2 regions of the Actinomadura sp. NPDC048021 genome follow, and region 2 is predicted to be linked to the other one. Evidence: predicted binding sites of a transcription regulator. Region 2 holds the regulator's gene; the other holds the start of a gene.
The links. Region 2 encodes HrcA, which represses chaperone genes, less so after heat shock. Its sites were predicted from a motif close to TTGGCACTCTCNNNNNGAGAGTGCCAA; they were not measured.
Positions count from the first base shown of each region.

Region 1: the regulator HrcA is predicted to act here: its motif matches at 6,496-6,522, upstream of groES (co-chaperone GroES).

Region 1 is NZ_JBEZJQ010000015.1:80,587-90,531, reverse strand. Features, by position in the region: gene AB0C87_RS24665 (GuaB3 family IMP dehydrogenase-related protein) at 1-297, opposite strand, end outside; gene guaB (IMP dehydrogenase) at 382-1,878, opposite strand; gene AB0C87_RS24655 (DUF5319 domain-containing protein) at 2,122-2,511, shown strand; gene AB0C87_RS24650 (hypothetical protein) at 2,558-3,421, opposite strand; gene AB0C87_RS24645 (sigma-70 family RNA polymerase sigma factor) at 3,418-4,062, opposite strand; gene groL (chaperonin GroEL) at 4,349-5,977, opposite strand; gene groES (co-chaperone GroES) at 6,063-6,374, opposite strand; gene AB0C87_RS24630 (SAM-dependent methyltransferase) at 6,652-7,887, shown strand; gene AB0C87_RS24625 (hypothetical protein) at 8,551-9,945, shown strand, end outside.
Region 2 is NZ_JBEZJQ010000013.1:238,107-248,051, reverse strand. Features, by position in the region: gene AB0C87_RS23215 (DUF4870 domain-containing protein) at 1-517, opposite strand, end outside; gene AB0C87_RS23210 (hypothetical protein) at 676-2,079, opposite strand; gene AB0C87_RS23205 (hypothetical protein) at 2,172-3,056, opposite strand; gene AB0C87_RS23200 (hypothetical protein) at 3,227-3,667, shown strand; gene hemW (radical SAM family heme chaperone HemW) at 3,711-4,919, shown strand; gene AB0C87_RS23190 (DUF3097 domain-containing protein) at 4,940-5,752, opposite strand; gene hrcA (heat-inducible transcriptional repressor HrcA) at 5,957-6,967, shown strand; gene dnaJ (molecular chaperone DnaJ) at 6,968-8,101, shown strand; gene AB0C87_RS23175 (16S rRNA (uracil(1498)-N(3))-methyltransferase) at 8,208-8,939, shown strand; gene AB0C87_RS23170 (hypothetical protein) at 8,955-9,635, opposite strand; gene AB0C87_RS23165 (SigE family RNA polymerase sigma factor) at 9,632-9,945, opposite strand, start outside.

The DNA.
Region 1 (9,945 bases), on a different contig from region 2:
GCGGACGTCGTCCAGCGAGGCGATCTCGGCGAGCAGCTGCCCCGGGTCGTCGTAGCGCGTCCAGAGCCCCTCGAGGTCGAGCACGGCCAGGCCGCCGAGCCGTCCGACGGCGATCGCCGTCGCCGGGCTGACGACGCTGTCCATCGGCGCGACGACCAGCGGCATGTCGAACCGGTAGGCGTCGATCTGCCAGGCGACGCTGACCTCCTCGGGATCGCGCGTCCGGCGGGACGGCACGATGCCGATGTCGTCGAAGGCGTACGCCCGGCGGCCGCTCTTGCCACGGCCGATCTCCACCTCAGCAGCCACTGCGCCCTTCCTCCACCTGAATCGGTCTTCCCGCGGTTCGCGGGACCAAGCCCCGGAAGAGCTTACGTCAGGTCACCGGCCCTGGTAGTTGGGGGCCTCCACCGTCATCTGGATGTCGTGCGGGTGGCTCTCGCGCAGGCCCGCGACGCTGATGCGCATGAGCTGGCCCCGCTCCTGGAGCTCGGGGACGGTGCGGGTGCCCGCGTACCACATCGACTGGTGGAGACCGCCGACGAGCTGGTGCGCGACGTTGGCGAGGGGACCGCGGTAGGGGACCTGGCCCTCGACGCCCTCGGGGATCAGCTTCTCCTCGGCGTTGACGTCGGCCTGGGCGTAGCGGTCCTTGGAGTAGGAGGCGCCGCGCTCGCGGTTGCGCATCGCGCCGAGCGAGCCCATGCCGCGGTAGGACTTGTACTGCTTGCCGTGGACGAAGATCAGCTCGCCCGGGGACTCCTCGACGCCGGCGAGCAGGCTGCCGAGCATCACGGTGTCGGCGCCCGCGACCAGGGCCTTGGCGATGTCGCCCGAGTACTGCAGGCCGCCGTCCCCGATCACCGGGACGCCCGCCGCCTTCGCCGCGCGGGCCGCCTCGAAGATCGCGGTGATCTGCGGGACGCCGACGCCGGCGACGATGCGGGTGGTGCAGATCGAGCCGGGGCCCACCCCGACCTTGATCGCGTCGGCGCCCGCGTCCACCAGCACCTGGGCGCCCGCCGCGGTGGCGACGTTCCCGCCGACGACCTGGACCGACGAGTTGCCCTTGATCGCGGCGATCGTGTCGGCGACGCCCTTGGAGTGGCCGTGCGCCGTGTCCACGATGATCACGTCGGTGCCGGCCTCGATGAGGGCGCGAGCGCGGCGCAGCGCGTCCTCGCCGACGCCCACGGCCGCGGCGACGAGCAGGCGGCCGTCGGCGTCCTTGGTGGAGTCGGGGTACTGCTCGCTCTTGGTGAAGTCCTTGGTGGTGATCAGGCCCTTGAGGCGGCCCTCGCCGTCGACGAGCGGGAGCTTCTCCACCTTGTTGCCCGCGAGCAGGCGGAACGCCTCCTCGCGGGAGACGTCCACCGGGGCGGTGATGAGCGGCATCGGCGTCATCACCTCGCGGACGGAACGCGACAGGTCCGTCTCGAAGCGCATGTCGCGGTTGGTCACGATGCCGACGAGCACGCCGCGCACGTCGGTGACCGGCACGCCGGAGATCCGGTAGCGGGCGCACAGCTCCTCGACGTCGGCGAGCGTGGCGTCCGGCAGGCAGGTCACCGGGTTGGTGATCATCCCCGCCTCGGAGCGCTTGACCCGGTCGGCCTCCGCGGCCTGCTCCTCGATCGACATGTTGCGGTGCAGCACGCCGATGCCGCCCTGGCGCGCCATCGCGACCGCGGTGCGGGCCTCGGTCACCGTGTCCATCGCCGCCGAGACGAGCGGGATCCGCAGCGAGATCTCGCGGGTCAGCCGGGTCGTGGTGTCGGCCTCGCCGGGCTGCAGGTCGGAGTAGCCCGGCAGCAGGAGCACGTCGTCGAAGGTCAGGCCCTGCGGGAGGAACTTGTCGGGCTCGGCGGCGGGGTTCATGACAACCTTCCCGTGGTGGTGGCGGCATCGGGCCAGGTCACAAGGGACCCTGTCCCCATGGTAGGGGCTGGGCCGACGGCCGGGCGGGCTTTGGGCGCGGCGCTCACGTGGTCTTGATGACATCTGCCAACACGCCGGGCGCTCCTTCGCATTCCCCTCCGTGCACGCGCGCTTCGCGCTCGTTCGCGCACGGAGGAGGCCGGGGGGTGCACCTCCCGGGGCGTCCCGCAGTAGCGTGGGGGTGTGCACGACGATGCTCCGCTCGACCCGTTCGCCGGAGATCCGGAGGATCCGGCGGCGGCGCTCGGCGACCCGGGCGACGAGACCGCTCCGCTCAGCGTGACGGAGCGGGAGGACGTGCTGGCCGACCTCGCCGACCTGGAGGTCTTCCGGGCCCTGCTGGAGCCGCTCGGGGTGCGCGGCCTCACGGTCGACTGCGGCGACTGCGGCAAGATGCACTACATCGACTGGGAGCTGCTGCACGGCAACCTGCGCCACCTGCTCGACGAGGGCCTCCCCCGCGTGCACGAGCCCGCGCTCTCCCCCGATCCCGTCGACTACGTCAGCTGGGAGTACGCCCGCGGCTACGTCGACGGCGTGATCGACAGCGAAGAGGGGCGCGACGAGAACTGACCGCCCGAGCCCGCACCGATCCGGACGCGAGGGGCGCGGGGCGCCGTCAGTCGTCGGTGGGGCGGTTCTGGTAGTCGAGGGCGCGTTTGCGGGCCAGGCGGCGCAGATCGTCGAGACGGGGACGCGGGTCGGCGAGCGGCTGCGCGTCGGGCCTCTCCACCGGCTCCGCGAACATCGTCGGGGCCTCCTGCCTGCGCGGAAGGCGGCGCGGCAGGTGACGGGGGAAGGGCCCGTCCGGGCGGCGCCTGAGCTGCCGGCCCTCACCGCGGTCCGGGGCCTCGGACGGCGTGCGCGCGGCGGGGCGTCCCGCCTCCGGGGCCGGGCGCACGGGCGGCCGCGGACGCTGGAGCGCGCCGGCGTCGGTGTCGGCCGTCGTGTCGACCTCCTCCGCCACGCCGGACGCGGCCGGCGTCGGGGACGCCGTGGTGCGTTCGGCGACGCCGCCGCCCGCGGCCGCGACGCCGCTGCTGGCGAGGACGGCGCCGGCCACGCCCAGGGCCACGATGGTGCGCGGCCCGCGGCGGCGCGGGCCGGGCCCCGACGGGGCCGGCGGTTCGGGGGCGTCGCAGGCCGGGTCGTCGACGTCGACGATCAGGGCGCGCAGGAGCCGCACCGCGGGGTCGCGGTCGTCGGAGGGCTCCGCGGGGTCGCGGTCGTCGTCCTGCGGGACGGCGGGGCGGGCTTCGGCCCGGGCCTCGCCGGGGCTCTCACCAGGAGCGGCGGAACCGGCAGCGCCTCGGGCCGCCAGCGACTCGAAGAGCGCGTCGGTCCGCCGGACTGCGGAAAGGTCCACGGGCGGGACGGCAGGCGGACGGGACCGCGGCGCCTGCGCCGGGGCGTCGCCGCGGCGGGCGGGGTCGTCCGGATCCGGGGCGCCCCGCAGGCCGGTGAGGGGGCCGCGCTCCGTCAAGCGATCGACTCCTCTCTGGCCATCGCGCGCAGCCGGGCCAGGGCCCGGTGCTGCGCGACCCGTACCGCCCCCGCGGACATGCCCAGCACATTACCGGTCTCCTCCGCCGACAGGCCCGCGACGACCCGCAGCAGCACGAGCTCGCGCTGGTGCTCGGGCAACCGGGTGAGCAGGTCGCGGGCGCGCTGCGCCTCGATGTAGCGGACCACCGTCTCCTCGGGGCCCGGGCGGTCGTCCGGACCGTCCGGCAGGTCCTCGGTGGGGACGGCGGCGCGGACCGCGCTGCGCAGCGCGTCCGCGATCTTGTGCGCGGCGATGCCGAAGACGAAGGACGCGAACGGCCGGCCCATGTCCCGGTAGCGGGGCAGGGCCGACAGGACGGCGATGCAGACCTCCTGCGCCACGTCGTCGGCGATGTGGTACTGCCCGGAGACCCGGCCGAGCCGGGCCCGGCAGTACCGGACGATCATGGGCCGCACCTCGGCGATGAGGACCTCGATGGCGCCCGGGTCGCCCTGCACGGCGAGATGGGTCAGCTCCCTGAGGTCGCCGTCGCCCGCGTCGGCGGCGCGCAGCGCCCGCGCCGAACGGGGGGCGGGAGGGGCGGGCCCGTTCGAGGGGTCGGCAGCACGCGCGGCCATGGTTCCGGCGAAGCTTCCCTCGGTCACGTCAAGCATGATGCCCAGCACCCCCGGGCGTGTCTCCACTGTCGTCTACAACGGAATGGTCACAGTGCGGGAGCGAACCTGGAGTTATTACGCGTCGTGGTCATCGCGCTGCCGGGCGTGGCGGACTTCTGCGGGCGAAGACGCGCTTTCTCCGGCGGCGGGACGGCCACCCGGCCGGGACGCGGCGAGGCCCCCGCCCGGACGGACGGGGGCCTCGCCTACGCTCCCCGGACGGGACGAGCCCGCCGGTCGGCCGATCTCAGTGGCCGTGACCGTGGCCGTGGCCGTGGCCGCCGCCGGCGGCCTCGTCGGCCTCCTCCGGCTTGTCGACCACGAGCGCCTCGGTGGTGAGGAGCATGCCCGCGATGGAGGCGGCGTTGGTGACCGCCGAGCGGGTGACCTTCACCGGGTCGATGACGCCCTGGGCGATCAGGTCGCCGTACTCGCCGGTGGCGGCGTTGTAGCCGTGCCCGGCCTGCAGCGCCTCCACCTTGGAGACGACGACGTAGCCCTCCTGGCCGGCGTTCTCGGAGATCCAGCGCAGCGGCTCGGGCAGCGCGCGGCGGACCGCCTCGGCGCCGGTCGCCTCGTCGCCGGACAGGCCGAGGGCGCCGAAGCCCTCCTTGGCGACGTGCACCAGGGCGCTGCCGCCGCCGGAGACGATGCCCTCCTCGATCGCCGCGCGGGTCGCCGAGATGGCGTCCTCCAGGCGGTGCTTCTTCTCCTTCAGCTCCACCTCGGTGGCGGCGCCGACGCGCAGCACGCAGACGCCGCCGGCCAGCTTGGCCAGGCGCTCCTGCAGCTTCTCGCGGTCCCAGTCGGAGTCGCTGTTCTCGATCTCCACCTTGATCTGGTTGATCCGGGCGGTGACCTCGTCCGCCGAGCCCTCGCCGTCGACGATGGTGGTGGCGTCCTTGGTGACGGTGATCCGGCGGGCGCGGCCGAGGTCCTCCAGCCCGATCGAGTCGAGCTTGAGGCCGATCGCCTCGCTGACGACCTGGCCGCCGGTCAGGGTGGCCATGTCGCCGAGCATCGCCTTGCGGCGGTCGCCGAAGCCGGGCGCCTTGACCGCGACGGACAGGAAGGTGCCGCGGATCTTGTTGGCGACGAGCAGCGCCAGCGCCTCGCCCTCGACGTCCTCGGCCACCACGAGCAGCGGCTTCTTGGTCTGGGCGACCTTCTCGGCCAGCGGCAGGAACTCCTGCACGTTGGAGATCTTGCCGTCCACGATCAGCACGTAGGCGTCCTCCAGGACGGCCTCCATGCGCTCGTGGTCGGTGACCATGTGCGGCGACAGGTAGCCCTTGTCGAACTGGAGGCCCTCGGTGAACTCCAGTTCGAGGCCCATCGTGTGGGCCTCCTCGACGGTGATGACGCCGTCCTTGCCGACCTTCTCGAACGCCTCGGCGATCAGCTCGCCGATCTGCGGGTCCTGCGCGGAGATGGTCGCGACGTGCGCGATCTCGCCCTTCTCCTCGACCTCGCGGGCCGACTTCAGCAGCTGGTCGGAGACGTACTGGGCGGCCGCGTCGATGCCCCGCTTGAGGGCGAGCGGCGAGGCGCCGGCCGCCACGTTGCGGGTCCCCTCGCGGACCAGCGCCTGCGCGAGGACGGTCGCCGTGGTGGTGCCGTCGCCCGCGATGTCGTTGGTCTTGGTCGCCACTTCCTTGGCGAGCTGGGCCCCGAGGTTCTCGTAGGGGTCCTCCAGCTCCACCTCGCGGGCGATGGTGACGCCGTCGTTGGTGATCGTCGGCGCGCCGAACTTCTTGTCGATGACGACGTTGCGGCCGCGCGGGCCGATCGTCACCTTGACGGCGTCCGCGAGAGCGTTGACGCCGCGCTCAAGAGCCCGGCGAGCGTCCTCCTCGAACTCCAGGATCTTCGCCATGCGGATACTCCTCTTTCACGCGATCCGCCCCGGCGGGCCGCCCGAAGGCGGCGCCGACCGGGGCGGGTGCATCACGTCTCGGTGATTACTTCTCGATGACCGCGAGCACGTCGCGGGCCGAGAGGACGAGGTATTCCTCGCCGTTGTACTTGACCTCGGTGCCGCCGTACTTGCTGTAGAGCACGACCTCGCCGACCTTGACGTCGACGGGGACGCGCTCGCCCTTGTCGTCGACGCGACCCGGGCCAACGGCAAGGACGGTGCCCTCCTGGGGCTTCTCCTTGGCGGTGTCCGGAATCACCAGGCCCGACGCGGTGGTGGTCTCGGCCTCAAGCGGCTGGACGACGATGCGGTCCTCAAGCGGCTTGAGAACAACCTTGGTGGCGGTCGTCACGATCTGACCTCCCCTTCGATTGGTCCTCGGCCGGCCACGGATGACCGACCAGCACATGTGACAGAAGAGGCGACCCTGGACCGGCCTGCCGTCGCGGGTGCCAGACCGACCTTCGTCGCTGTATTTGGCACTCTACCCTTGAGAGTGCCAGTCGTGAGACTATTCCGTGCCCGGTACCCCGTCAACACGGACACGGGCCCGCCCGGCGACCGTCTCCAGAGGTTCACCCGCGGCCGCCGTCCGGTCTCCGCCGTCCGGCTCGGCCGCTAACTTCCACCCTATGGACATCGCGTCGTTCCGGGCCCTGAGCACCCCCTCCGGCCAGGCGCTCCTGAGGGAGACGGCCGAGGCGGACGTGAGCGAGGACGGACTGCTCGCCACGGCGTCCCGCCTGCGGGAGCGGCACGATCCCGCGCTCGTGGCCGCCGCGCTGACGCAGGTCCGGTTGCGCAAAAGGGCACGGGCCAAGTTCGGGGCGGACGCCGACCGCATGTACTTCACGCAGGCGGGGCTTGAGCAGTCGACGCGCGCGAGCGTGGCGGCCTACCGTGCCGGAAGGTTCGCGGACCGGCCGCCCGGCGCGCGCGTGCTGGAGCTCGGATGCGGGATAGGCGCCGACCTCATCGCCCGAGCGCGCGCGGGCCTGGCCGGGGACGGCGTGGAACTGGACCCGCTGACCGCCGAGGTGGCCCGTGCCAACCTGGCCGTCTTCGGGCTGGACGGTCTCGCCTCCGTCCGCGTCGGGGACGCCACCGAGGAGGACCCGTCCGGGTTCGACGCGGTCTTCGCCGATCCTGGGCGGCGCACGGCGCGGGGCCGTGTCTTCGATCCCCGTTCGTATGAGCCGCCGCTCGACGTCGTCCTGGCCATGGCCGGCCAGGTGCCCGCGGCCTGCGTGAAGGTCGCGCCCGGCATCCCGCATGAGGCCGTACCGGACGACGCGGAGGCCGAGTGGATCTCGGTAGGGGGCGAGGTCAAGGAAGCAGCCCTCTGGCTGGGCGGGCTGGCCGGGCCGGTGGGTCGGCGGGCCACTCTCCTCGCGTCCGACACCCATCTCTCGGGAACAGAGCCCCAGGTGTGGACCCTGACTCCCCAAGGTCTGGACGACCCGGACGTACGCGCGTGGGGCCGTTACCTGTACGAGCCTGATGGCGCCGTGATCCGGGCCCACTTGGTCGGCGAAGTCGCGGAACTGGTCGGGGGCGGCTTGGCGGACCCGCACATCGCGTACGTCACCTCCGACGAGCTGCGCCCGACGCCCTTCGCCTCCGCCTACGAGGTGGAGGACGTGATGGCGTTCTCCGTGAAGCGGCTGCGCGCCGAGCTGCGCCGCCGCGAGATCGGCGTGCTGACCGTCAAGAAGCGCGGTTCCGCCGTCGACGTCGACCGGCTCCGCCGCGACCTCGGCTTCGGCGGGCGCCGCGCGGGCCGCGGCGCCAAGGAGCTGACCGTCGTGGTGACGCGCGTGGGGCGCGATCCCGTCGCCCTGCTGACGCACCCCGTCGCGGGGGCCTGACCGGCCGGTCGCCGGGGCCTGACCCGCCCGGGGCGGGCTCCGCCCGGCAACCCTGCCCAAAGATCTCCCACTGGGCGGCGCAGCACCAAGGGGGACCAGGCGACGCGCCATGGCGGTGCAAATCATCGATGCTTTCCGGCATTGCGCGCACCAGGGATTGCGGCCACCTGGCAAGGGCACGGCGCGGCGCGGGAATCGGCGCGCCGAGATCAACCGGCGCGAAAAACACCAAGGCAGGTTCACCGGCCGGGACGCCCGTCCCCCTAAAGCCCTCCCGAAAAGGCCCGGAACCCGCCCCTCGGCATCACTCCCGACGCCTGCGCGTCGGGCGGGCGTGGCCGTCCCCGGGGTTCGGGAACTGCCGATGTTGGACGAGATGTACGGACAGAACGGCACCCGGAACGCCGGACCCGTCCCGCGCCGCCCGCCACCGCCCACCCCACCTATCCCCCCAACACGGGCAATATGCCTGAAGCGGGAAAGTAACCATGCATTCGGCTATATCTCGCTATCCCGTCTAGTCGGATAACAGGCGCATTCCGCAGAACTCGCAATCTTCTCTGCTACCCGTTTTGGCCGCGCTCTACACGCACTACAGTGGCCACTCCAGAGATTCATTTGCCGTGCGTCATTTCGTCGCGCCGGCACACGAAGGAGCATCGGGTGGAAACGAATCACAACTTCCTGCAGACGGGGGGTCAACCGGTCTCGGATCGGATGCGGGAGTTGCTCGCCCGTGCGGCGCAGGACCACGTCTACGAACAGCGTTCACAGGGTCAGGTCCTCGACGAGATCCGCCAGCGCCTGGAAGGCATGGAGTGGCTTCTCCGCGAGGTCCGGGAGCGCGAGCTCAGCGGGCTGACCGGACAGATCGAGAGCGTCCGCGGGCAGGTCGACGACCTGTCCGGCAAGCCCCCTGAATGGGCCGAGGGCCTGGCCGAGCACATCGAGGCGTTCGGCGAGCGGGTCAAGCCCGTCGCCGAGCTGCCCGCGCTGTGGGCCGACGTCGGCGTGGTGGCCGAGAACGTCGACGAGGGCCTGACCCGCATCCAGGCCGTCCTCGACTCCGCGCAGCAGATCACCGACGCCACGCAGCAGGCGTCGCAGCGCATGGACGAGATGACCAAGCGGCTGGACAAGCTCCAGGGCAGCATGGAGGCCGCGTCCGTCCGCTTCAACCGGCTCGACAAGTCGCTCGCGGAGCTCGGCCACCGGTCCGAGCGGCTCGAACACTCCGTCAACGGGGTCACCTCACGGGTCGACCAGGCGCTCGGCGAGATGGCCGAGCGCATGGAGCAGGGTCTTGAAGCGGTCAACGGCCGGGTCGAGGGCGTCGGCGGCCGCCTCGACGGGCTCGACGGGCGGCTGGACGGCGTCGACGGGCGCCTCGAAGGGGTCTCGGGCAAGCTGGGCGGGCTGGACGGCCGGTTCGAGAGCGTCGACGGGCGGCTCGACGGGCTCGGCGAGCGGATCAACCGGCTGCCCGCCACGCTGGAGATCGCCGAGGTGCACCGGCTGCTGGCCGAGATCGCGCGGCGCCCGGCGGCCGAGTACGGCGACCGGTTCGACGCGCTGGAGAAGCACCTCGCCGAGGCCGTCGACCCGCTGATCGAGGAGCTGCGCGCCCGGCCCGACCGCGACGAGGTCAAGGCCACCATGTCGCAGATCGCCGAGACCGCCTACAGCGACGTCGCCAAGCGCATGGACGAGTTCTCCCGCAGGTTCGAGGACGTGCACGACGACGTCCGCAAGCGCATCGAGAACATCCACGAGGAGGTCGCCAAGCGGGTCGACAGCGCGCTGGAGGAGTTCACCACCCAGGTCGACATCGTCTCCCGCCGCGTCGAGTCCGTGCACGCCGACGTCGCCAAGCAGGTCGGGACCATGCAGGAGGACGTCGCGCGGCAGGTCAGCGGCGTCCACCACGACTTCGGCAAGCGGATCGGCGACATCCACCAGGACGTCACGCGCCAGGTCGGCAGCATCCACGACGACGTCGCCAAGCAGGTCGGGACCATGCAGGAGGACGTCGCGCGGCAGGTCGGCGGCGTCCAGGCC
Region 2 (9,945 bases):
AGGCCACCGGGGCCGGGACGCGCCGGAACTCGCCGCGGTTGGCGGCCCTGCCCGCGTACACCAGGAAGACCATCTCCACGGCCGTGAAGAGCAGCGGCACCCAGATGAGGAAGTCGGCGACCAGCGACAGCAGGCCGAAGACGAACCACACGGCGATGGCCGCGATGCCCATGTTGAGGCCCTGCGCGGCGTGCCTGCGCACGAACGGCGAGCGGGCCTTGCCGAGGTAGACGACGGCCGGGGCGATCACGCCGACGAGGAACTGGCCCACGTACGCCATCAGCGACCACGTCCTCTCGTCGTCGGTGACGGGTCCGAAGTCGCCGGGCATCTGGGCGGTGTTGCTCCCGCCCTGGAAATCGTTCCCGCCCTGAGGCGGCTGCTGCTGCCAGCCCATGCCGCCCTGGGGTTGCTGCGGCTGCTGCCAGGCGTTTCCGGGCTGCTGCCAGGGGGCCTGCTGCTGCTGCCACTGGGGCTGCTGTCCCTGGCCGGGCGACGGGGGGTGCCCGTAGGCCATGGCGGACGTCCTCTCCGGTTCGCTATGAGAGCTATTGGCGAAGTGTATGACTCCTTGGACGTGCGTGAAGTTCGCCCAGGTTCCCGCGAACGGGCGGGCCGTGGCCGATTCGTGCCACGGGCCCGCCCGGGGGACGTCCGGGGACGCCCGGTGCGGTGTCAGGGACGCCAGAGGACGGCGGACGGGGCCGCCTGCGTGAGCGTGACCGAGCCCTTCCACGCGACCGACGAGGGCTGCGGCAGGAACGAGCCGTCCAGGAAGAACCCGCGGTTGATGGACGTCACGGTGGCCGGCGCGCCGTTGTCCCCGGTTCCGGTGGGACGGCGGAGGGCCTCGATGCTCGCGAGGCCGGAGACCGCGGTCCCCTCCGGCAGCTCGACGGTGGTGGCGACGGCGCCGTCACGGTCGATCGACCAGGTCGGCTCGTCGTGGTCGGAGCGGTAGAGCCGGGACGGGTCGGCCTTCAGGCGCACCCCGAGCGCGACGCCCGGGACCGACCCCGACCCGGTCGCGGCGCCCGTCGTCTTGGCGAACTCCACGAACAGGTACGTCCGCTGGTCGCCGACCTCGCGCGTCGCCGGATCGGACGGGTTCTCGATCTTCTTCTCGCGGACCATCTCCTGCGCGGCGATCCGGTAGGTCCACGGCTCGCGGTCCATGACGGCCTCGCGGGCCCGGCCGTCCGGGCGCGTGCCGCCGGCGTCGAGCAGGAAGCGCAGCGGCGGGTCCGGCGAGATCACGTCGCACATGTTGTTGTTCTGGGTGCAGGTCTGCAGGACGGGATGGTCGCCTTCGTAGCGGCCCGTGAACTTCAGGGTCAGGTGCATCGGCGCCTGGTAGACGGCGGTGCCGTCCACGCGCCGGCCGGACGCGTCGACCTCGACCCGGTAGATCCACTCGATGTCGGTCGTCCGGCCCCAGCGGGCCATCAGCGCGGGCGTGTCGGTGCCGCCGTCCTCGTTGCTCCACACCACCGAGTACTCGATGATCTTGTGGCCGGGGACGGCGGCGGGACGGGTCTCGTGCCACGCGAGAAGGGGGGTGTCGGTGGTCGCGTTCTGGTAGGGGTCGCCGAACGGCCAGCCGGTCCGCCCGACGACGACGGGCGCGTGGCGCAGGGCGAGCGCCTCCGCCTCCGGCATGCCGACCGCGGGCCGCCGGAGGGTGACGCGCCGTGCGGCGGGCGCGCTGCCCTTGGCGAACCGCAGTGTCACCTTGTGGCGCCCCTTCCCGACGTGCCCGAGCCCGAGGCTGCGGGGGACCGGGTCGGACGAGGGGACGACGAGGTCGGTCACATGGCGCCCGTCGACGGCGATCGACACGACGGCCGACTCGGCGCCCCGGTGAGCCCAGGAGACGCCGGGGGCGGACGCGGTGAAGGAGATCACCGCCTCCCCGTCCCGGCGGGCGGTGAACGGCAGCGACCGGGCGGGGCCGCCGCGGTGGACGTTGATCGTGCCGGGCGGTCCGGCGGCGTGGGCGGGGGCGGTGAGGGCGAGGGGAGCGCCGGCGAGGGCTGCGCCGGTCACGGCGAGCACTGCATGGCGCGCGCGGCTTCTCATGATCGGGGAACCTAGGCGGCCGCGGTTGCGTTCGGGTGACGGCGAGGTCCCCCGTGGGTGACGGCTCCGTGTGCGCCGGCGAGTCGCGCGGGTCAGGAACCGGCCCACAGCGGCGACAGCCCCGCGGGCACCCCCAGGGACACGCCGGTGAACCGCTCCGCCTCGTCCGCCCCGTCGGGCGCGTGGAGGGTGAGCCCGCAGGCCGCCAGGTGGACCGAGCGGCCGCGCCGGGCGATCTCGTGGCCGAGCTCCCGCAGCAGCGCGACGACGTCGCCGGCGGGCTCGTCGAGCAGGTCGACGCCGTCGAGCCGGAACCGCATCTCGGGGTTGCCGCTCCAGCCGGACGTCCGCGTCCCGCAGATCTGCGCGAGCCGCTCGACGCCGTCGTCGCCCCGCCCGGTGGACAGCGCCAGCGTCCCGCGCCCCACCCGGACGCTGCGGTGCCCGGCCCACCCGCACAGGAACGACGACTTCGGCGGGAGGGTGCCGCACCGCTCGGCGATCGCGGCGAGGGTCGTCCAGGCGTCCGCGGCGCGGGTGGAGAACAGCAGGCTCGCGTCCGGCAGCAGCGCCCCGCGCCCCGGCTCCAGCGTGACCACGAACGGCGGCACGCGGCCGGGGAACCGCGCCGGATCGGCCTCCCGGAGGGTGACGATGCCCTCCCACTCGACGGGCTCGGCCACCGCGAACCAGGTCACCGCGGCCTCGGCGCCGAACTCGCGGAACGTCGCGTCGGTCAGCCGCTCGGCGACCGCCTCCCGCAGGCCGTCGGCCGTCTCGGCGAGCCGGCGGCGCCACCACGCCGGTTCCGGGTCGGAGCGGCCGCGCGGGGACCAGCGCGTCCCCGCGCCGGCGAAGTCCGAGCGCCGCTCGGCGCCCGCGTCGTCCACCAGCACCCAGTGCCAGCCGTCCGGCTCGCCGCGCAGCAGCACCCGGGCGGGAACGCGTCCCCGGCCGGTCGCACCCTCATTTCGCATCCCGACGACCTTATCCGTATTCGTTGCGGCTCCTCAGGCGGTCGGCGACGCAAGTCGCGCCGGTCGGCCGCGACACGGCGGCGGCTGCTTGGCATGGGCGCCGATGGCGGTACGGTCGGACGGGTACGGCGCCTTGATCAACCGAACCCGGCCGACCTCGCGGAGGCAGCGTGACCCACCCCGACCAGGTTCTGCGTTCCGAGAAGGAGCGGGAGACGGTGAACGGCGCCGTGCGCGCGCTGCGTTCGGCCGCCCCCGCGGGCTGGCAGCGGCTCGACTTCGAGTTCCGCGCGACGGTCGGCATCGACAGCGCCTCCTTCGAGGTCGAGGGCCCGGGCGGCGGGCGCCGCACGGCCCTGCCCCCGGGCCAGGCCGTCGGGAAGATGGACGAGCTGCGCCGCGTCATGTACCGGGCCGACAAGGGCGCCTGGTTCACCGCGCGCCTCCAGGTCGAGCGCTCCGGCCACTTCAGCGCCGAGTTCGACTACGACGGCGAGCCCGACTTCACCCCGCCGCTGGCCCCGTCCGCGTACGTCCAGGACCTCGACCGCTTCCCCCGCGCGGCCGAGCACGTCCCCGACTGGCTCCGCGACAAGCTCGGGGACGCCTGACCGCCCGGTCGAAGCAGGCGGCGGAGCGGGGCAGACTGGACAGGTGCCCTCGACGCTCCCTGACGGAGATCCCGTGCCGGCCGACGGTGCGCTGCCCGGCGCTGCCCTGGACGGCCTCGGAAAGCGCCCGTTCGCCTTCTACGTGCACGTGCCCTTCTGCGTGACCCGGTGCGGGTACTGCGACTTCAACACCTACACGGCGACGGAGCTCGGCCCAGGGGCGAGCCGCGACTCCTACGCCGACACCGCGATCCGCGAGGTCCGCATGGCCCGGCGAGTGCTCGGCGACGTGGACCTTCCCGTGGAGACCGTCTTCGTGGGCGGCGGCACGCCGACCCTTCTCCCGCCGGACGACCTGGGCCGCGTCCTTTCCGCCATCGACGCCGAGTTCGGGCTCGCCCCGGGCGCGGAGGTCACCACCGAGGCCAATCCGGAGTCGGTGGACGAGGCGTACGTCGCCGGACTCCGCGAAGCCGGCTTCACGCGCGTCTCCTACGGCATGCAGAGCGCGCGCGAGCACGTCCTGGCCGTCCTGGAACGCGCGCACACGCCCGGACGCGTCCCGCAGGTCGTCGAGTGGACGCGCAAGGCGGGTTTCGAGCACATCAACCTCGACCTCATCTACGGGACGCCAGGGGAGACCGACGACGACTGGAGGGGCTCCCTGGAGGCGGCCCTGGCGGCGGAGCCCGACCACGTGTCCGCCTACGCGCTCATCGTCGAGGAGGGCACCCGCCTGGCGGCGCAGGTGCGGCGCGGCGAACTGACCGCCCCCGACGACGACGCCATGGCCGACCGCTACCTGATCGCCGACGAGCTGCTCAGCGGCAACGGCCTGCACTGGTACGAGATCTCCAACTGGGCCGCCGACCCGCGCGCCGCATGCCGGCACAACATGCTCTACTGGACGGGCGCCGACTGGTGGGGCGTCGGCCCGGGCGCCCACAGCCACGTCGGCGGCACCCGCTGGTGGAACGTCAAGCACCCCGCCGCCTACGCCGCCCGCCTCGCCGAGGGCACCACGCCCGCCCACGCCAGGGAGATCCTCACCGACGAGGACCGGCACATCGAACGCGTCATGCTCGAACTGCGCCTCGCCCAGGGCTGCCCCGCCCACCTCCTGGACGACGGCGCCGCCCGCAGAGCGATAGCCGACGGCCTGGTCGAGCCCGCCCCCTACGAGCAGGGCCGAGCCGTCCTCACCCTCAAGGGCCGCCTTCTGGCCGACGCCGTGGTCCGGGCCCTCACCTGACCTCCTCCAGGGGCCCTGGGCTAGGCGGTCACGAAGTCGATGAGTTCCTCCACGCGGCCGAGGAGGGCGGGCTCCAGGTCGGTGTAGGCGTTCACGGAGCCGAGGATGCGTTTCCAGGCGGCGCCCGTGTCGTCGCCCCAGCCGAGTTCGGCGATCACGCCCTCCTTCCAGGGGACGCCGCGGGGGATGCGGGGCCAGGCGCGGATGCCGACGGACGCGGGCTTGACGGCCTCCCAGATGTCGATGAAGGGGTGGCCGGTCACGAGGACGTGCGGCGAGGTGACCCGGGCGGCGATCCGCGACTCCTTGGACCCGTCCACGAGGTGGTCGACCAGGACGCCGAGGCGCCGTCCCTCCTCGGGGGCGAACTCCTCGACGATGGCGGGCAGGTCGTCCACGCCTTCGAGGTACTCGACGACGACGCCCTCGACGCGCAGGTCGTGGCCCCAGATCTTCTCGACCAGCTCGGCGTCGTGGAGGCCCTCCACGTAGATGCGGCTCTCCTTGGCGACCTGCGCCCGCAGGCCCCGGACGGCGATCGACCCGGAGGCCGACCGCGCCGGGCCCGCGGGCGCGGCGGAGGGCCGGACGAGGGTGACCGGTTTCCCGTCGATGAGGAACCCGGACCTGGTCAGCGGGAAGACCCGGCGCTTGCCGAACCGGTCCTCCAGGGTGACGCCGAACTTGTCGCAGCCGACCACGGCGCCGCAGAATCCGCTGTCGGGATCCTCGGCGACCAGGCCGGGCTCGGCGGGGACCTCCGGGATCTGGCCTTTGCGGGGCCGCCGCCAGTCGCCGCCCAGCACGTCGTTTCCGTAGTTCTTACTCCGCACAGATCCGCACATTAACCGGGCGGGACGCCCGTGCGGCGCCGCCCCGCGTTCTTCGGCGTGGCGGCGGTTTCCGGGCCGGATAGGATCACGCAGCCATGCGGAGAGTGCGGGGGCGCTCCAGTCGAGCCGTCCGGGCCGTAGACTTGGCACTCGAAAGCAAGGAGTGCCAGTGGCACGGACCGGCCGGACGAAGGAGGTGACATCGTGCTGGACGACCGGAAACTAGCGGTCCTGCGCGCCATCGTCGAGGACTACGTCTCCACCAACGAGCCGGTGGGATCCAAGGCGCTGGCCGACCGGCACAACCTCGGGGTGTCGCCCGCGACCATCCGCAACGACATGGCGGTGCTGGAGGAGCAGGGCTACATCGCCCAGCCCCACACCAGCGCCGGGCGCGTCCCCACCGACAAGGGCTACCGGCTGTTCGTCGACCGGCTGTCCACGATCAAGCCGCTGTCGGTCGCCGAGCGCCGCGCGATCGAGACGTTCCTGTCGGGGGCCTACGACCTCGACGACGTCGTCGGCCGGACGGTGCGGCTGCTCGCGCAGCTGACCCGGCAGGTCGCGGTGGTGCAGTACCCGTCGCTGACCCGCTCGGCGGTCCGGCACGTGGAGCTGGTCCCGGTGGCGGAGGGGCGGCTGCTGCTCGTCCTGATCACCAACACCGGCCGGGTCGAGCAGCGGGTCATCGAGACCGGGCAGATCTCCGAGGAATCGATCGGCCACCTGCGGGCGTTGCTCAACACGTGCCTGGACGGGCTCGGCTTCGGCGAGGTCCCGGCGGCCGTGGCGGACCTGCCCGACAAGGTGGGCCCGGACGAGCGGCCGGTGGCGGCGGCGGTCCTGTCGGTCCTGCTGGAGACGCTCGTCGAGAAGCACGAGGAGAAGATCGTTTTCGCCGGGGCGGCCAACCTCGCCGCCGTGGACTTCTCGCAGAGCCTGCGGGAGGTGCTGGTGGCGCTGGAGGAGCAGGTGGTCCTCATGCGGCTGCTCGGCGAGACCGGCGACTCCTCTACAGTTACGGTGCGGATCGGCACCGAGAACCCCGACCTGGGGCTCAAGTCGACCTCGGTCGTCGCCGCCGACTACGGGGTGGGCGACCTCACTCTGGCCCGGCTGGGAGTGCTCGGGCCGACACGCATGGATTACCCCAGCACGATGGGAGCGGTACGGGCAGTGGCACGCTACGTGGGACAGATCCTGGCGGGGTCGTAAGTGGCGAACGACTACTACGCGACCCTGGGCGTCCGGCGGGACGCCAGCGCCGACGAGGTCAAGAAGGCCTACCGCCGGCTCGCGCGGGAACTCCACCCGGACGTCAACCCGGATCCGGAGACCCAGGAGCGGTTCAAGGAGATCACCCAGGCCTACGAGGTGCTCTCCGACCCCAAGAAGCGCGAGATGTACGACCTCGGCGCGGACCCGTTCGCGTCCGCGGGCGGGGCCGGGGCCGGCGGGTTCGGCGGCGCCGGGTTCCCGTTCAGCGACATCATGGACGCCTTCTTCGGCACCGCGACCTCGCGGGGCCCGCGGTCGCGCGCGCGGCGCGGCCGCAACGCGACGCTGCGGGTCGAGCTCGACCTCGCCGAGACCGCGTTCGGCACCACCCGCGAGCTGTCCATCGACACGGCGGTCGCCTGCACGACCTGCGAGGGGTCGGGCTGCGCGCCCGGCACCCACCCGGAGACGTGCGAGACGTGCCACGGCCGCGGCGAGGTGCAGCAGGTCCAGCGCTCGTTCCTCGGCCAGGTCATGACGGCCCGGCCGTGCCCGGCGTGCGGCGGCTTCGGCTCGGTGATCCGCAACCCGTGCACCGAGTGCTCCGGCGACGGCCGGGTCCGCACCCGGCGCACCGTCAAGGTCAAGATCCCGGCCGGCGTGGAGAACGGCATCCACATCCAGCTCGCCGGCGAGGGCGAGATCGGCCCGGGCGGCGGCCCGCCCGGCGACCTGTTCCTGGAGATCGTGGAGAAGCCGCACCCGATCTACGAGCGGGAGGGCGACGACCTGCACTGCACGGTCGAGATCCCGATGACGGCGGCGGCGCTCGGGACCAGCGTCACGATCGAGACGCTGGACGCCGCCGAGAGCGTCGACATCAAGCCCGGAACGCAGTCGGGCCAGGTCATCACGCTCTACAACCGTGGCGTCCGGCACCTCAACGAGAGCGGCCGCGGCGATCTGATGATCCACGTCAACGTGGAGACGCCGAACAGGCTCGACGAGGAGCAGGAGGAGCTGCTGCGGCGGCTCGCGGTGCTGCGCGGCGAGGAGCGCCCGCCCGGCAGGTTCGCCCCCGGGCAGCGCGGCGTGTTCTCCCGTCTCAAGGACGTCTTCAACCAGCACTGAAGCGCGGTGGCGGCGGCCTACGAGGAAGGCCGCCGCGGCGATTGAGGAGCAGGGTGGCAGCGATGAGCGACGCCCGCCGGAGCCCCGGTTCTCCCGGACGGCTCGGATGAGCCCGCCGGTCTTTCTCGCCGGAACCGCCGAGCTGGAACGCGACCGCGTCCTGCTCGACGGGCCCGAGGGCCGGCACGCGGCGGCCGTGCGGCGGCTGCGGCCGGGGGAGCGGGTCGACCTGACCGACGGCGAGGGCCTGCTGGCCGAATGCGTCGTCACCGCGGCCGACCGGGCGTCCCTCACGCTGGACGTGCTGGCCCGGCACCGGGAGCCCCCGCCCGCGCCCCGCCTCGTGGTCGTCCAGGCCCTCCCGAAGGGCGACCGGGGCGAGCTCGCGGTCGAGACCATGACCGAGGTCGGCGTCGACGAGATCGTCCCGTGGTCGGCGTCCCGGTGCGTCACCCGCTGGCGCCCGGAGCGGCGCGACAAGGCCCTCGGACGCTGGCGCGCGACCGCCCGCGAGGCCGGCAAGCAGGCGCGGCGCGGCCGCCTGCCCGAGGTGGCGGAGCTGGAGTCCACCGAGGACGTCGCCGAGCGGATCGCCGGCGCGTCCCTCGCCCTGGTCCTGCACGAGGAGGCCGCGGCGCCGCTGAGCGCCGTGGAGCCGCCCGAGCGGGGCGACATCGTCCTCGTGGTCGGCCCCGAGGGCGGGATCAGCGAGGACGAGCTGGAGCGCTTCGCCGCGGCGGGCGGGCGTCCGGCTCGGCTCGGCCCGACCGTCCTGCGCACCTCGACCGCGGGAGTCGCGGCGGCCAGCGTGCTGCTGGCCGCCACCGGCCGCTGGTAGCGCCGGCGGGCGCCGTCACGGGGTGGTGGCGGGGTTCTGCTCGGTCGTCACCGCGGGCTCGCTCGTCTCGGACGGCGTCGGCTGCTCGGTGGGCTTGCTCGGCGGCGGGGGCGTCGTGGACGTGGGCGGGGCCGGCGTCGTGGGGGGCGCCTGCGTCGGGGTCTCGCTCGGGCACGGCGTGGTCGCCTGCGTCGGCGTGGCGGTCGAGCCGGCCGAGGCGCCCGGCGAGGGGATGCGGCACGACGACAGCCCCGGCGAGGAACTGGTGCTCGGCGTCTGCGGGGTGCTCGGCTCTCCCGACGTGCTGGCGCCCGGCGAGGACGGGACGGGGAACTCGGGGTCGATCCCCGGGCCGGTGCGGTCCCCGGCGGTGTCGTCGCCCCCGTCGCCGGACGGGCTGTTGCTGCCGACCGACTGCTGGATCATGTCGATCGTCTGCGGCGCCGTCACGCCCAGCGCGGCGATCAGCACGGCCGCGGCCACGGCGAGGAGGGGGCGCGCCCAGTTCACGGTGAACCGGTCGAACCCGAAGCGCGCCGGGCCGAACCGTCCGAGGCCGGTCCGGCGGCGCCGGCCGTCGGCGATACGGGCCTGGATGCGCTCCAGGCCGTCGCCCGCGGGATTGACCGAGTCCGCCTCCGCGTGCAGGGCGCGGCGGAGGATCTCGCCGTGCTCGTCGTGGGGGTCGGTGGTCATGAGAACTGCTCCAGGACGTTGCGTAGCGCGGTCATGCCGCGCGCCGTATGACTCTTCACGGCGCCGCGGGAGATGCCCATCGCGTTGGCGATCTCCGCTTCGGACAGATCGGCGTAGTAGCGAAGGACGAGCGCCTCCCGCTGGCGGGCGGGGAGCCGGGAGAGCGCGTCGATCACCGCCGAGCGCTCCAGCTCTCCGATGGCGCCGGCTTCCGCGCTCGGCGCGTCGGGCAGGCCCTTGGGGGCGTACTTCTCGACGACGGCGCGGTGCCGGAGCACCGATCGCGACCGGTTGACCACCGACTGGCGCA